Regions from separate parts of the Bacillus sp. C-3-6 genome, predicted to be linked through region 1. Evidence: riboswitches for the same ligand, from Rfam matches in the RefSeq annotation. Region 1 holds a riboswitch; the other holds the start of a gene.
The links. Region 1 has a riboswitch for preQ1 ahead of ACW0JX_RS08140 (QueT transporter family protein). Riboswitches for the same ligand answer to the same signal wherever they lie in the genome.

Region 1 (8,026 bases):
TTTGATTATGTACTTCAAATCCTTCGCCACTACCAGAAGCAACATCGATATCTCTTACGAAAACAATAAGAGCATTTGAATCTATTGCTTTCTGCAGTGCTATATTTAGTGTAGATAATAGCTCGGTTTTACGAAAAACTTCATTTTCTTGCTCATTTCCATCAATTAATTCTTGTTGAGCGTCGATAATTAATAGTGCTTGTTTCATCGTGTCTCCCCTTTAATATGAAATAAGTTCCACTTTACATATTCCTTCAGATTGTTAGAAAATCCTCCATTGTAAGCGAAGTAGAAGATTGATTTACAAAGTTGTCAAAGAAATTTCATTCTCATAGCGTGTAAAAACATGTATGATAGGAGATGGAGAATTTTTGAGTAGGTGGGAATAACATGCAAACAGTAGAAGATTATCTTTCATTCTTACATACGAAAGGATTTAAATTATCAGAGGAAGCACAGGGGTTTATTATGTTTGGACAAGGATATACTGGAGCGTCTGATGGGATTGTGAACGCAGCAATAGAAGCGACAATTAAACATCAATTGCAGTTTGATGGTAGTTATTTCGTTGCGTTATTAGAACGATTGAAAGAAGAAGAAATTACAGATAAAAAAAGCGCTAAGGCTTTTATGCGGAAGTTACAAGCGTAACTTCACGCAGCCTGCGCTTCTTTTTTTGTTTTGGAAGGTAATTCAACAAAAATCATGCCTAGGAAAATACATAGACATCCGATAATAGCAGAAATAGAAAGTTGTTCATTTGCAACGAGAACGCCTGTTAAGGCAGCAAAAACGGGCTCCATTGCGAAAATAATTGCTACTCTCGTTGGAGAAGTGTGTTTTTGTGCCGATGTTTGAATGAAAAAAGCAATAGATGTTGCAAACAGAGCAGTTAGAAAGAGTGCGAATAAAAAGGATTGATTCGTCCATAGTGATACTGAAAATAACTTTTCCCAATCTTCAAACAAGAAAGCGCAAATAGAAGAAAATATACCAACAGCTAATACTTGAGATGTGCTTAATAATAAAGGTGATATTTTTTTAGAAAAGAAGCCGTTAATAAGAATATGGGCAGCGAAAGCGACTGCACAACCGAGAACAAGTATATCTCCTATATTTAATTGGAAAGAATCAGCAGCTGTTAATAAGTACAAACCTGTTGTAGCTACAGCAATACCAAGTACGATGAAAATGGTAGCTTTTTGTTTTAAAAAGATAAATGATAAGATTGGGACCATAACAATGCTTAGCCCAGTTAAGAAACCTGCTTTTGAAGATGTTGTATAGAGTAAGCCAAATGTTTGCAATAAATAACCGACAAATAAGAAAAAACCAACGATTATCCCTGCCGTGCTACTATGTTTTATATCTTGTTTTGAAGTTTTTTGTGAGAAAATAATTTGAACGAATAATAAAATAATTCCAGCGAATAAAAAGCGAATACCATTAAACGTAAATGGACCAACGAAAGACATAGCGTTTTGAACGACAACAAACGTAGCTCCCCAAATAAAAGAGACAAATAATAAAGCAAGAGGAGCAATCCACTCTTTTTTCACACTCATACCCCCGTTAATTTTGTAATATAGCTTTTCTAGCTAATTCATCAGCTACTTTATTTTGACTACTTGGAATCCACTTAATAAAAAAGAGATCGAAGTTTTTTATGTACTGCAGTGCTTCATCTAAAAGAGGTGCAAATATTTTATTTTTTGCGTATTCCTTTTCAACAGCCCGTTCGACAAGCTGGGAATCTGTACGAAAAGAGACAGTGCTATAATTATGCTCGATGCAATATTTTAATGCTAGAAGTAAAGCGCGGTATTCTGCTTCATGATTGGACATTGTTCCAAGTGGTAATGATAATTGTACAGGCGGCTGAACGCCTTTAATAAACACTCCTGCACCAGAAGGACCAGGATTTCCTTTTGATGCACCATCAATATATACTTCAATCAAAATGAGAAACCTCCAAATTATAAGATTATCCCCTACTTAAATGCTTTTTGAAGTAGGGGATAGAGTAGTTATCCGATTGTGATGCTATAACAACATGTAAATGTTTCATTCGCTTGTAACGATTGAATTCCCTTTTTGTCCTTGAAATCTTTTGCTGGATTTATTTCATCAGCGATTCCATACCAAGGTTCAATACATAAGAAAGGTGCGTTATCCCCTGGTGTCCATACGCCGACAAATGGGAAGCCATCAAATTCTACTTTTACAAATTTATTATGTTTATGAGAACGAATCGAAATTTCATTCGTATTCATATTTTCAAAAATAAGCGCATCATTTTTGAATAAATCATATGTAAGTGGCAATTCAGTTGTATTTTCAGCGATTAATTGCTTTTTGTTTGAAAGATAAGGTCCTTCTAATACGCTTGTTTCTAAGCGTTCCGAACCATTAAACGATAAATGATAATCTGTAAATGATTCACCATCCAATAAAGGGAAGTTGAAGCCAGGATGTGCTCCGATTGAGAAGAACATCTCTTTTGAAGTAGGATTGTTTACTTCATATGTTACATGAACGATTTGTCCATCTAGCTCATAAGAAACGAGTAGTTCGAATTCGTATGGGTATTTTTTTAATGTTTCTTCATTACTAGTAACGATATAAGTGATTTTTGTTTCGCTTTGTTCTTTCACAGAGAAAGTAAGATCACGAGCGAAACCGTGTTGTGTTAATGAATATGATTTACCGTCTACGTAGTATGTATTATCTACTAATCGGCCGACAATTGGGAACAAAATTGGTGCACGGCGTCCCCAATAAGTAGAATCACCTTGCCATAAATATTCTGTGTTGTCTTCTTTTAAGCGAACGCTCTGTAATTCTGCACCTTTGTCAGAAATGGAAACGATCACTTTTTCATTTTGAATTGTTGCTGTCATGAAGTGAAACCTCCTAAATCTTTCATATGTTTCATTATACGTTGTCTAAAAGGAAAAAGGTAGTTTATGATAGGAATCTATTGACGAAAGAGGGGCTACCACGTAAAATATAATCTTGTTGCTTAAAAAACGAATAACGTGGTTCGAAACCATCCCACGTAAAAAAACTAAGGAGATTTTGTCATGAATATTAGAACTTTAGTCGGTAATGGTATTTTAGCGGCATTATATATTGCTGTTTCTATGCTTATTCAGCCATTTGGCTTTACGAATGTACAATTTCGTATTTCAGAGATGTTTAATCATCTCGTTGTATTTAACAAGAAAGCAATTTACGGAATTGTATTAGGTGTATTTTTAACGAATCTCTTTTTCTCACCTATGATCGCTTACGATTTAGTATTTGGAGTAGGGCAATCTATTCTTGCGTTAGTTGCAACGATTATTTCTATGCGATTTATTAAAGGTGTTTGGGCTCGTATGATTTTTAATACAGTTATCTTTACGATTACAATGTTTATGATTGCAATTGAACTTCATCTTGCATTGGGTTTACCATTTATGTTGTCTTGGTTAACTTGTGCAATTGGTGAATTTGTTGTCATGGCGATCGGTATGCCTGTAATGTACTGGATTAATAAGCGAGTACAATTTGAAAGATTTATGTAATAGATGAAAGAGCTATTCCTATAGGGATAGCTCTTTTTGTATGTAATCATATTGAATATAATGCTGTGACTCTAGATAAAATATAATAAAATAAAGTGAGGCTTCAATTAGCCGGATATATATAAGAAGTCTTACATAAGGGGAATGTAGTATGAAATATAAAATTCATTGGTTGTATAAAACGAAGCGTGGATTGCAGACGGAATTAACAACAGAGTATATGAACATAGAAGAAGTACTTCAATTTGCAGAGGATTTTGAGAAAACAGGAAGAGCTAAGGAACTTTTATTTTACGATGAAATGGACGCAGAATGGTCATTAAAAGAGATGAAAAAGTTAAGTAAGCAAGTAGAGGAAGAGCCCCAAGAAATACTCGTTTATTTTGATGGGGGGTATGATGTGCAAACGAAAGAAGCTGGCGTTGGTATATGTGTGTATTATAAAAAAGGAAATACAAACTACCGTATTCGCCGCAATGCATATATAGAAGGTATATATGATAATAATGAAGCGGAATATGCATCATTATTATACGGTATGAATATACTCGAGGAACTAGGGATTAAGTATGAAGCAGTTACACTTCGCGGAGATTCACAAGTGGTACTGCAGCAATTAGCCGGAGAATGGCCTTGTTATGATGAGCATTTAAACCATTATTTAGATCAAATTGAACAAAAGGCGAAGCAAATGAAATTAAAACTTGTATGTGAACCGATATCTAGAAAACAAAATAAAGAAGCACATCAATTAGCAACGCAAGCATTAGAAGGAACAGTTATTGATAGTCATAAAGAAATAACCGAATAGAGAGGTGCAAAGGTGGATAAAAAGCAACTCATTACAGAGGTAAATGACTTATTAGAAACGTATTGTGAAGGATGTTTTTTGCGAGAACATAATCGAAAGACAAATAGTAAGTATTATGCTCATTCATTTTGTATAAGGCAATGTACAGTTGGTGAAACATTGAAAAAGTATGGAGAACAGTTGTCATGAAAAAACATCCAGAGAAAATTCTCTGGATGTTTTTTTAGTGCTTTGCTTCGTTTAATTGCTGCTCGCATTTGCTTAGTTTCTTTTCCTCGTTCATTAAAAATGGTTCATCTAAATCTACTGCAACAGATTTCATAATTTCAAGCTGTGAGCGAGCTGCTTCTACTGCAGTAGTAGCATGCTCTAATGTATCTGGATCCATTGAAATTGTTGCTGAGCCTACCATTTTTTGTGCTGTTTCTACACGGAATTTTACTTCTTCAAAATCATTTACTTCTGATCCCATTGTTACTGCCTCCTTTGTATATTGCGCATTTCACATAGTTTTTGCTCTGTAAAACGGAAATATACAAAGGAATAATAAAGGAGGTTACCAAGTAAGGTAACCTCCTGTTATATGTTGGATTAAAGTTTTACTACGTTAGCAGCTTGAGGTCCACGGTTACCTTCAGTAATGTCGAAAGATACTTCTTGACCTTCTTCTAAAGCTTTGTAGCCATCTCCTTGAATAGCAGAGAAATGTACGAATACATCGTCAGCGCCTTCCATTTCGATAAATCCAAAACCTTTTTCGTTGTTAAACCATTTTACTTTTCCTTGCATGTTATAATTCCTCCTAAAAGCGTTTACTATTTTCATTTAGTGAAATTCATTTGAAAAATAATATAAACTAAAAATGCTATATTCTTGAATATTCTGCTAAATGATTAATTTAAATATACACGAATTGGGAGAATTTAGTCAAGTAAGCGATTTTATTTTTTGTATTTTTAAATAATTTTTCAGTCGAATTTTTAAATAGGTATAGGACAGGCCGAGTATGTAATATTCTTAATTGAATGCTATACATAATGAGGTGAAAGAATGAATAAGTCTTACTTATTAGATAATGAAGAAATGAGAACGAGAACCGACATACCGGATTGGGTTGCAAAAGAATTTGAGATTTTTTCAAGTGTTGTGTTAGAACCAACTTTTCCATGTTATTTCGGTTTAACAGCTTTGAAAAAGAATGAACTTCGTTATTCATTTCTTTCTCATAATGATTGGAGTCATTTGCCGCATACAATGTTATCTTTTTTAGAGTTAATGAAAGAGAGGCCGATTGTAAGAAGGGGCTTTTTCCTTTTTATAGAACCGGAATGTGAAGAACAATCACTCGAATATTACCGCGATTCTTTTTGGAAAGTGCTACAGTATTTGCATGAAAACGATGATCAAGCATGGCCAAAGCAAATTCCTGAAGATCCAGACCATTATTTATGGGAATTTTCATTTGGTGGTGAGCCAATATTCGCATTTGGAAATGCGCCAGCTTATAAACAACGAAAAACTAGACATTTAGGGAATGCTCTCGTTATTGGGTTTCAGCCACGCACTATTTTTGATGGATTAGAGGGAGATCGTCCTAAAGGAGCATATTCAAGACAAATGGTCCGTGAGCGAGTTGAAAAGTGGGATCAATTGCCGAAACATCCTAACATTAGTCATTATGGTGACCCAGAGCATCGTGAATGGAAACAATATTTCATAGGAGACGATGTAGAACCAATAAAAGGGAAATGCCCTTTTATTCATAAGATAAAAAAGTAAGAGCCATCACCTAGATGGCTCTTTTGTATATTTTGGATAAAAAAGGGTATTTTATTACGAAAGCTAGTCTATTTTTTCAAATTATATCATTAACTAGTAATAAAGAGAGTAGAAAGGATAGAGCGATGTTTGGAGCAATTATACAGCAAATCGTATTAGGTATTTCATTAGCTGCACCAGTAGGGCCGATTAATATTGAAATGTTAAAACGAGGAATTGAACGTGGGTTTTGGCATGCTTGGGTTGTTGGAATTGGTGGAATGACTGCAGATGTTTTATTTATGTTACTTATTTATTTCGGTTTATCTTCTGTGTTTATGTATACATATGTACAAGCCTTCATGTATTGCACGGGTTTTTTCTTGTTATTTTATTTAGGATTTCAAAGTGTAAAACAAGGAATTTTCCACTCGAATATGGAATATAAAAAAGAAGAGGTAGGTGGCCTTAAGCAATCGTTTATGGCAGGATTTTTAATTGCGATATCCAATCCATTAAATCTTGTTTTTTGGTTTGGTATATACGGAAGTACACTTAGCTCATTACTTACGAAGGTAACGAAACAAGAAGCTTTTTTGTACAGTCTTTGCATTATTGCTGGCATTATTTTATGGAATTTAAATATTGCTTTTTCTGTACATTTTGGAAGAACTTTATTAAAACCAAAAGCACTTGGCTACATAACAGCTGGAGCAGGTATTATTTTAGTAGGTTACTCTATACATTTTGCATACAAAGCTTTACAGTTGTTCACATAAGATTGAAGGGGAGATTTTTATGTATCGAACCACTATTGACGGAAAAGAAATTATCATTACGTTAGCGCCAAAAATCCGAAAAGAAATTACTGATAGAAATCCACTATATGAAGCGGTATTTCATAATGCTGCAAGATTGCTACAAACAAAGCAACCGACGTTTGCAGTAAATCATGAAATATTTGGTCTCATTATTGGAGAAGTGCAAAGAGGAGAAGTAACAGTGTTTGCAGTGGAACATATTATTTCGAAGCAAAATATATTTGGACCAAATAATTTTTTCTCGACAATAGAACAGCAGGCAAATTTGTAAAGTGAATAGAATAAGAATAGAAAAGAAATAGTCGTAACGATATGTTGCGGCTGTTTTTTGGGAAAAGGGGGAAACAAGATGAAGAAAGTGGGGAAAGAGTTCTTTTTACAACATGATATCGTTATTATGTATAGCATTCTATTTATTTTCATTATTATTTTAAAAATGCAACTTTTCTCTTGGGTTGGCATGTTAGCATGTATGTTTGGGATTGTTTTCTATACACTTAATGAATATATGACACATCGTTTTTTATTCCATATAAAACCACCTAAAAACACATTTCTATTAAAAATGTTAAGAAGATTACATTATGATCACCACGTATATCCAGAGGATTTAAAACTTTTGTTTTTACCTGTATGGTTTAGTATACCTAGTTTTACTATTTATTTGCTTATAGCATTTGGTATTGCAAAAAGTGTTACTATTACACTTTCATTTGGAATCGGAATGATTATCATGCTGCTCGTTTACGAATGGAAACATTATATTGCCCATAGACCGATTCGTCCCGTCACTAAGTTTGGAAGATGGCTAAAAAAACAACATATATTACACCATTATAAAAACGAAAAGTTTTGGTTTGGTGTTTCAAATCCAGTATTCGATTTTATATTTGGAACACTTAAAGACGGAAAAGATGTTGAGTTAAGCGAAACAGCTCGTAATTTGGAAAAGGAAAAAAAGACAAAAGTAGTGCGTTAAGCACTGCTTTTGTCTTAATGAAGAAAAAAAGTAAGGTGTCACTTTATTTTGAAAAAGTATATTAAAAATTTGGGGGAAATTGCCGAAA
Region 2 (8,026 bases), 240 kb from region 1:
ACATCTTTATGGTAGCCAAGTATCCATAATGTGCGCCCAATGAACATCCATACCTTAATTGTGCATTTCAACCACTTCGGAGCAAAAAAGTATGAAGGAACTTCAGCTTCTCTAAAAAGAGAGTTTTGCATAAAAGATAAAGAATCCGTTAATTCAGCTGCTGATTGTACAGCACGCCTTTGATCACTTGTTAAGACAAATTTCGCTGCTTCAATTGCCTCTATTGTTTCTATCGGCATTTTAGCTTTTTGTATCATTGACTCGGAATCATACTGTTTCATCCATTCGTGAAATGAATTAATTGTCACCGGTTCTCTTATACGACCTAAACAACCATGACGAATAAAAGAAATCTTCATTCTTTTCACTCTCCATTCATCACTTACGAACTCTATTATGCACTAGTTCTAAACATCATACCACGCAAGAAAAGAAAGTCATATACCTTTACATCTCCCCACCACTATCATGCGTTATCGAAGCATGGATACCATCCATCCCATCAAAATATGTACTCGTATCATATTGACGAATCTTTTTTAAATGCATATAAGAAAATAAAAATAAAATTAAAGCTATAACACTCCCCACAAATTCAAACATCATTTTACCGCCTCTAATTTCTCCCACTTCAGCAGGTTATTCTACTTTTTCATTATACCTCGATATAAAGATTCCCGCATTTTTGCTATTTTTTTCAAATAACATGGATTTTCTACATATTTTCTTACAAAAAGTGAATATTTTTCGAATTTTTACTTTGGAAACATTTACAAAGTAGGAAATATGGTTCAAAATAGGAGGAAATAAAAAAAACCCAAATTTATTCTTTTTTTGGGAAAACTGTAACAAGGAGAGTTGCTTATGCAGATCGCAGAAACTGGAGATATCATCGAATTTAAAGGTGGAATGCAAGGCCGTGTTCAAAAAGTAAATCAAAACTCTGTTATTGTTGATATAACAATTATGAAGAATTTTAGAGAACTAGATATGGAACCTCTTACAGTTGTAAGTCATAAAAACTATACTGTCATTAATCAAAATGCATAATATAATAGAAAGAAAGGGCCTGTATAGTATACAGGCCCTTTCTTTCTATTAACGATTATCAATTGTTTCCGGATATAGATCGTGGTTCATCATGCGGTAGTCAGCCATTTGTTCATACTTCGTCCCTGGGCGACCGTAGTTGCAGTATGGATCAATTGAAATGCCACCACGTGGTGTGAATTTCCCCCATACCTCAATGTAACGTGGATCCATTAATTTAATTAAATCGTTCATAATAACGTTCATGCAATCTTCGTGGAAATCACCATGATTGCGGAAACTAAATAAATACAACTTTAAAGATTTACTCTCTACCATTTTTTGCTCTGGAATATAGCTAATATAAATTGTTGCAAAATCTGGTTGTCCTGTTTTCGGACATAAACTTGTAAATTCAGGACAATTGAATTTTACAAAATAATCACGGTTTGGATGATTATTATCAAATACCTCTAATATTTCTGGGCTATATTCAAATAAATATTTTGTATTTTGATTTCCTAATAATGTTACATCTTTTAAATCTTCATCTAATCTTCCAGTCATTTTAAACATCCCTTCTCGTTATACGCCGCGTTTATTTCCCCATACTAACGCATGAAGCTGAGGCAATACTTTTGCATCATTCATCTCTTTACAATTTACAGCTTTATCAATCAGCCACTCATACTTATCTAATAATTTTTTAATAAGCATCGCATCATCCACTGTTTTTGTATCATCGTTTCCTACTTGCAGGAAAAATGGTACACCTGGATAACGTTCGTGCATCTTAACTGCATATTCAAAATCATGATCATCGAATACTACTACTTTTAAACTAATATCTTTTCCTGCTAGTTTCTGAATAATAGCATCTAACTTCTGAAAATCTGTTTTCATCGTCGAACTTGGTGGTTTTGGAGAAATTGTTACCTCATCAATTTGAAGTAACCAATCTTGCCATTTACTCCCTTGCGTTTCAATTGCCGTTCGCATTCCATTTTCTTTTAATATTGAAAGAAGAAACTCAATATTTTTCAGTAATGCCGGATTTCCGCCTGAAATCGTAACATGAGAAAAATTTTCTCCTCCAATTGCAACAAGCTCATCCCAAATATCTTCTGGTGTCATCTGTCTAATTTGATCTTTAGCTGATCCATCCCACGTAAAAGCAGAATCACACCAAGCACAGCTATAATCACAACCAGCTGTACGGATAAACATTGTCTTTTGCCCTACAACCATTCCTTCACCTTGAATAGTCGGACCGAATATTTCTAAGACAGGGATTTTACTCATCAAGCATCCACTCCCGTCTTACTTCCGCATAACTAGTCGGCGTCTCAAATAGACGAACAAATTCAACGCGGGCTCCTTTATATTCGTTCACTCGATTCTCTTTTGTTAGTGCTTCTGCCATCTTTTCATAAATCCAAACGACCATATTTTCAGCAGTCGTATTCATTGCAGGTAACGTTTCGTTTAAATAACGATGATCCAAATAAATTTCGATTTCATTCTTCCAAATTTCTTTTATATCTCCAAAGTCAATTGCAAGACCTATTTCATTTACATATCCACTAATTCCAAATACAACTTTATATGTGTGACCATGTAAGTTTTTACATTTCCCTTCATAACAGTGTAAATGGTGTGCTGCATCAAATGTAAATTCCTTGCTGACCATTACTCTTTTATTATGGTATTTGAGTTGTTTACGCTGAATATCCTTGTCCATTTTTTGCAAATTCTCTACGATGCGAAATCCAAAAAAGTTATCCATTAGTTGTTCGCTCCTTCGCGTTCCTGTAGGTACGTATCTAATCCTGCTTTACGAAGTTGACATGCTGGACATTCACCGCAACCATCACCAATGATTCCGTTATAACATGTTAATGTTTTTTCCCGAACAAACTCAAATGCTCCAAGTTCATCTGATAATTTCCATGTTTCAGCTTTATCAATCCACATAAGTGGCGTGTGTATGACAAACGGGTAATCCATAGATAAATTTAAAGTAACGTTTAACGATTTCACAAACACGTCACGGCAGTCTGGATAACCACTGAAATCAGTTTCACATACACCTGTTACAATATGACGTGCTCCAACTTGTTTTGCTAATACAGCAGCAAATGATAGGAAGAGTAAATTTCGTCCATCTACAAATGTCGATGGCAATTCACCTTCTTCATGTGTAATCTCCATATCCGTTCTCGTTAACGCATTTGGAGCAAGTTGATTTAATAGACTCATATCTAGTACCGTATGCTTTATTCCTAGCTCTTTTGCAATTTCCGCTGCACAATCAATTTCTAGCTTATGACGTTGATTGTAATTAAATGTTACAGCTTCTACCTCTGCAAACTGCTCTATTGCCCAAAATAAACATGTCGTACTATCTTGTCCTCCACTAAAAACAACAACTGCTTTTTCTTTTTTCATTTCACTCATTCTCCTTCTCTACTATAAATAAGAAGAAAGAACGTTCTTGAACTGTCACAATAAAAAAACAAAACAATACCTAAGGATATTGTTGTTTCCATAGTTTTTTATAGAGGGAGTTCGCGAACCTCTCCCGCGCGGTGCACGGAATTTCTTCTTTCATTGACACAGCTTATTGTAACATATTGTATACTAGCGTAAAAATTTCTGATTTTTCCGCTATTTATCATTTCATTTCTTTCATTTTATAGTATGATTAATTTAATATAAGAAGAGAGGAGGCATCCCACTGAAATCCTTTATTATTTATCTCTTTTTAAATATATTATTCATCCTGATTACAATGCTCGTATATCATTTATTTTGGAATCAAAAAGGGAAACGCTCTCCTAAATTAAATTCAGCTATATTCATTGTACTCTGTTGCCTCGCTACCGTACTCTGTATTACATTTGCAGCAAAAACAAATAATGGTTTTCAATTTGATATGCGCCATATTGTATTAATTGTCGGTACATTAACGGGAGGGCCTATTGCTGGTGGTTCTATCTTAGTCGTATTAAACATATATCGCTTATTATTAGGTGGGATCGGTGTTTTCCCATCTCTTATCGGTTCTGTTCTTCTATTTATTGTTCTACTATTAACATATAAATTTTTCAATCGAACTTCTAATCGTATAAAAATAACACTTGCTATTATCTACAGTCTCACATACGGATTTAGTTGGATACCCTTCTTCCTTTCAAAGGTTACAAATAAGACTGATTATATACCGCATATTATTGTGTATGAGTTATGTTCAATGCTTGGTACGATTCTAATTTTATATTTACTACACATATTACAAACTCAAGTTCGTCTCCAAAACGAACTTATAAATGCTGAAAAATTTCATTTAATTGGTGAAATGGCAGCGTCTATCTCTCATGAAATTCGCAATCCATTAACTTCAACAAAAGGGTTTTTACAACTGTTACAATCAGATACATGCACTGAGCAGGAACGAAAATTATATATCGACATTGCCATTAACGGCATTGAACAAGCAAATCATGTTCTTACAGATTATTTAACCTTTGCTAAACCAAGCATTGAAAAAGAACAAACATTACAGTTAGAAGAAGAATTACTACATGCATTGTCGTTAATTACACCGCTTGCTAATTTAACAAATGTACGTACTCATTATATAAAGCAAAGCACTTCTTTTTTTATCGCTGGAGAAAAGCAAAAACTAAATCAATGTTTATTAAATATTTTAAAAAATTGCATTGAGGCTATGCCAAAAGGCGGTGATCTTTATTTCACATTAGTTCCTGATCATAAGCATATTCAGTTATATATAAAAGATACAGGAGTCGGTATGGATTCAGAACAAGTAAAACGTCTTGGCTCGCCTTTCTATTCAACGAAAGAAAAAGGCACTGGACTTGGAATGATGGTCGTATTCAGTGTTGTTCAAGCTATGAATGGAAAAATTGATATTATAAGTGAAAAAGGAATCGGTACAACCTTTTTATTAACTTTTCCACTCATACAAAAAACGTGATGAAATAATCATCACGTTTTTTCTGTTCCTTCAACTAATTCAGCAAAAGCTTTCACTTTTCCGTGCGGTTGTTGATTTTCTTTACGCGCTTTCCAGGCGCGCTCTTCTTCTCGCTTCTTCTTAGACATATTTTTTCAACTCCTTCTTTTCTTTCTCCATGTAGTATTCCAAAATAAGAAAGAAAACTATGCACGTATCAAAAAAAGAAGTGGTTTCCCACTTCTTCCACTTTAGCGCTGCAAAATTGCATGTTTCGCCTCTTTTAATTGCGTAAGATGTCTTTGTTCATGCAAATCAAGAAATTGAACCCATTGATACAAATTCAGATCATTAAAAACAGGATGCTTTAATCCATTTTCAAATAGATCTTTTTCATCTATAACACTATGAAGCGCATGTAATAGTTCTTGTCGTGAATGTTCTAGTAATTGAATTCCTTGCTGTTTTTTCATTAAAGTTTCTGTTGGTTGCATTTGCTGAGGAGCTTCTCGTTTATGTGTGCGATCAATCGTAAGTTGGAGGTCTTTAAATGGAGTCATGTTTCTTTCATTTTTTTGTAAAGCATATACAAGGGCAGACGTGACAGATTGTTCAACTAAATGCAAGTGGTGTAAAATTTGAATAATACTCCATTTATCACGGCGTGGCTTTACATTCACTTCTGTATCATTTAACATTTCAATTTCTGATAATAGCGTGCTTCGAGTAGACTGTAATGAGCTTACTAAACTTTCTAAACTCACATCCATATTAGATTGAAGCATACTTCTTTCCCCCCTTTTTGTTGGTGAAAAGAGGTGCTCCTTATTAGAAACACCTCTTTAGTATTCTGAATTTTCTTTTATTATCTCATCATTTTCCCATTATGTCGATGTTAAACATGTGAAAAAAAGCGCATGTTTTTTACAATTTTGTGTCGTCAATCGCATGTAACCATGCTTCAATTTCTGTAATAACACTTTTCACACAGCCTTCAGCAAATGGTGATGTTAAATTTGCAACTTCTACTAATTCTAAGAACGATTTACTTCCACCTTGTTGGCACAGATTCACATAATCTTCCCATGCCTCTTGTCTATTATCTCTTGCACGTTTCCAAAATTGTAGCGCACAAATTTGAGCAAGCGTGTAATCAATATAATAGAAAGGTGAGCTATAAATATGCCCTTGACGTTGCCAAAAACCACCGCGCTCTAAATAATCATTATCCTCATAATCACGATGCGGTAAATATTTCTTCTCTATGTTACGCCACGCTGTCTTACGCTCTTCAGGTGATGCTTCAGGATTTTCATATACATAATGTTGATATTCATCAACAGATACACCATAAGGTAAAAACAGAAGTGCTGAACTTAAGTGAGAGAAGTAATATTTATCTGCATCTTCTTCAAAGAATAGCTTCATCCATGGCCATGTAAAGAATTCCATACTCATAGAGTGGATTTCACATGCCTCATATGTTGGCCAATTATATTCTGGAATTTCAAATTTACGACTTTCATATACTTGGAAAGCATGACCTGCTTCATGTGTTAATACATCAATGTCACCAGATGTTCCATTGAAGTTTGAGAAAATAAATGGCGCTTTATAATTCTCAATATATGTACAATATCCGCCACCAGCTTTTCCTTTTTTCGCAACTAAATCTAATAAATCGTTATCTAGCATGAAATTGAAAAATTCATCTGTTTCAGCCGATAACTCTTTATACATCGTCTTTCCATGATCAACAATCCAATCCGCATCTCCTTTTGGAGTTGGGTTACCTGTAGCAAACTCAAAGTTTTCGTCGTAATAAGCTAACTTCTCTACACCGATACGTGCTTGTTGTCGCTTTCTTAATTCCGTTGTAACGGGAACGATATAATCCAGCACTTGCTGACGGTAATTAGCCACCATCTCCGCATTATAATCTGTACGGTACATTCTTGCATATCCAAGTTCAACAAAGGTTTTGAAACCTAAAGATTTTGCGATTTTCGTTCTCACTTTAACAAGCTCATCATAAATACGATCTAGTTCTTCCTCATTTCCAGCTAAAAATCCGTAGTATGCTTCACTTGCTGCTTTACGTTCGCTTCTTTCTTTTCCTTGCATAAACGGAATCAATTGCGATAACGTTCTTTCTTCTCCAGCAAAGTCAATTTTTGCGGATGCTAATAACTGTGTATATTGCGACGATAATTTATTTTCTAATTGTAAATCTTTCACGACTTCATCTGAATATGTTTTTAAATCACATTCTGCTAGAGCAAATAATTGTTTTCCATAATACGCCTCTAATTCTTCACGAAATGGAGAATTAATAAGTGCCTTATAATATTTTGTACCATATCCTTGTACAACTGGAGAGAATTCATCAAAGAAATCCTGCTCCTCCTTATAAAAAGTATCCGTCGTATCAACAGAATGGCGAATGTAACAAAGGTTTCCCATTGTACCAAAATCGTTGCGAATTTCATTAATTGAATGAATGACTTGTTTTTGTTCTTCTACAGTTTTTGCGTTATCAAACTTCTCTAAAGCAACAGTAAATTTCTCTTTTAACTCTTCAATATTTGGGCGTTTATATTCATAGTCTTTAAATGACATGAACGAGCCTCCTCTCCATTACATACCTTTATTATAATTCAATACGTATTCTCGAATTCCCTCTTAATTTTCAACAAAATTCGGCAGTGACTACTCTGAGTTCATTGCAAATAAAAAAGCCCTGGATTTATTTATCCAAAGCTCCTTTGGAACATATTATTATTTTTCATACTTCCCAATTTTTTTTAATAGATCAAGTAATTCATCTTTTTCATCTTTCGTTAACATTTCAAAAGACTGATGTATAACTTTCTCATGCCCCGGAAAAATAGAAGCAATAAAGTTCTCGCCAGACTCAGTTAATTGCGCGTAAATAACACGTCTGTCATTCGGACATGGGATTCTCTTTACTAATCCCTTTTTCTCCAGCTTATCTACAACATATGTAATGCTGCCACT

Region 2: it holds a riboswitch for preQ1, as region 1 does, so the genes downstream of both, queC (7-cyano-7-deazaguanine synthase QueC) here and ACW0JX_RS08140 (QueT transporter family protein) in region 1, are expected to answer to the same signal.

Annotation. Positions count from the first base shown of each region.
Region 1 covers NZ_CM137247.1:1,573,310-1,581,335, forward strand. Annotated here, with positions in the region: gene ACW0JX_RS08115 (cysteine hydrolase family protein) at 1-208, opposite strand, end outside; gene ACW0JX_RS08120 (DUF6123 family protein) at 391-651, shown strand; gene ACW0JX_RS08125 (DMT family transporter) at 654-1,559, opposite strand; gene ACW0JX_RS08130 (reverse transcriptase-like protein) at 1,573-1,959, opposite strand; gene ACW0JX_RS08135 (aldose 1-epimerase family protein) at 2,028-2,900, opposite strand; PreQ1 riboswitch class I at 3,033-3,077, shown strand; gene ACW0JX_RS08140 (QueT transporter family protein) at 3,084-3,569, shown strand; gene ACW0JX_RS08145 (ribonuclease H family protein) at 3,721-4,380, shown strand; gene ACW0JX_RS08150 (zinc-finger domain-containing protein) at 4,393-4,569, shown strand; gene ACW0JX_RS08155 (DUF2564 family protein) at 4,604-4,852, opposite strand; gene cspB (cold shock-like protein CspB) at 4,972-5,169, opposite strand; gene ACW0JX_RS08165 (YqcI/YcgG family protein) at 5,431-6,159, shown strand; gene ACW0JX_RS08170 (LysE family transporter) at 6,174-6,917, shown strand; gene ACW0JX_RS08175 (cytoplasmic protein) at 6,937-7,230, shown strand; gene ACW0JX_RS08180 (sterol desaturase family protein) at 7,309-7,938, shown strand.
Region 2 covers NZ_CM137247.1:1,331,558-1,339,583, reverse strand. Annotated here, with positions in the region: gene ACW0JX_RS06885 (histidine phosphatase family protein) at 1-359, opposite strand, end outside; gene ACW0JX_RS06880 (hypothetical protein) at 448-603, opposite strand; gene ACW0JX_RS06875 (YkvS family protein) at 865-1,050, shown strand; gene queF (preQ(1) synthase) at 1,099-1,596, opposite strand; gene queE (7-carboxy-7-deazaguanine synthase QueE) at 1,615-2,331, opposite strand; gene queD (6-carboxytetrahydropterin synthase QueD) at 2,324-2,815, opposite strand; gene queC (7-cyano-7-deazaguanine synthase QueC) at 2,815-3,477, opposite strand; PreQ1 riboswitch class I at 3,571-3,614, opposite strand; gene kinB (sporulation sensor histidine kinase KinB) at 3,821-5,029, shown strand; gene ACW0JX_RS06845 (DUF6254 family protein) at 5,041-5,157, opposite strand; gene ACW0JX_RS06840 (DinB family protein) at 5,260-5,793, opposite strand; gene ACW0JX_RS06835 (M3 family oligoendopeptidase) at 5,933-7,627, opposite strand; gene ACW0JX_RS06830 (MarR family winged helix-turn-helix transcriptional regulator) at 7,787-8,026, opposite strand, start outside.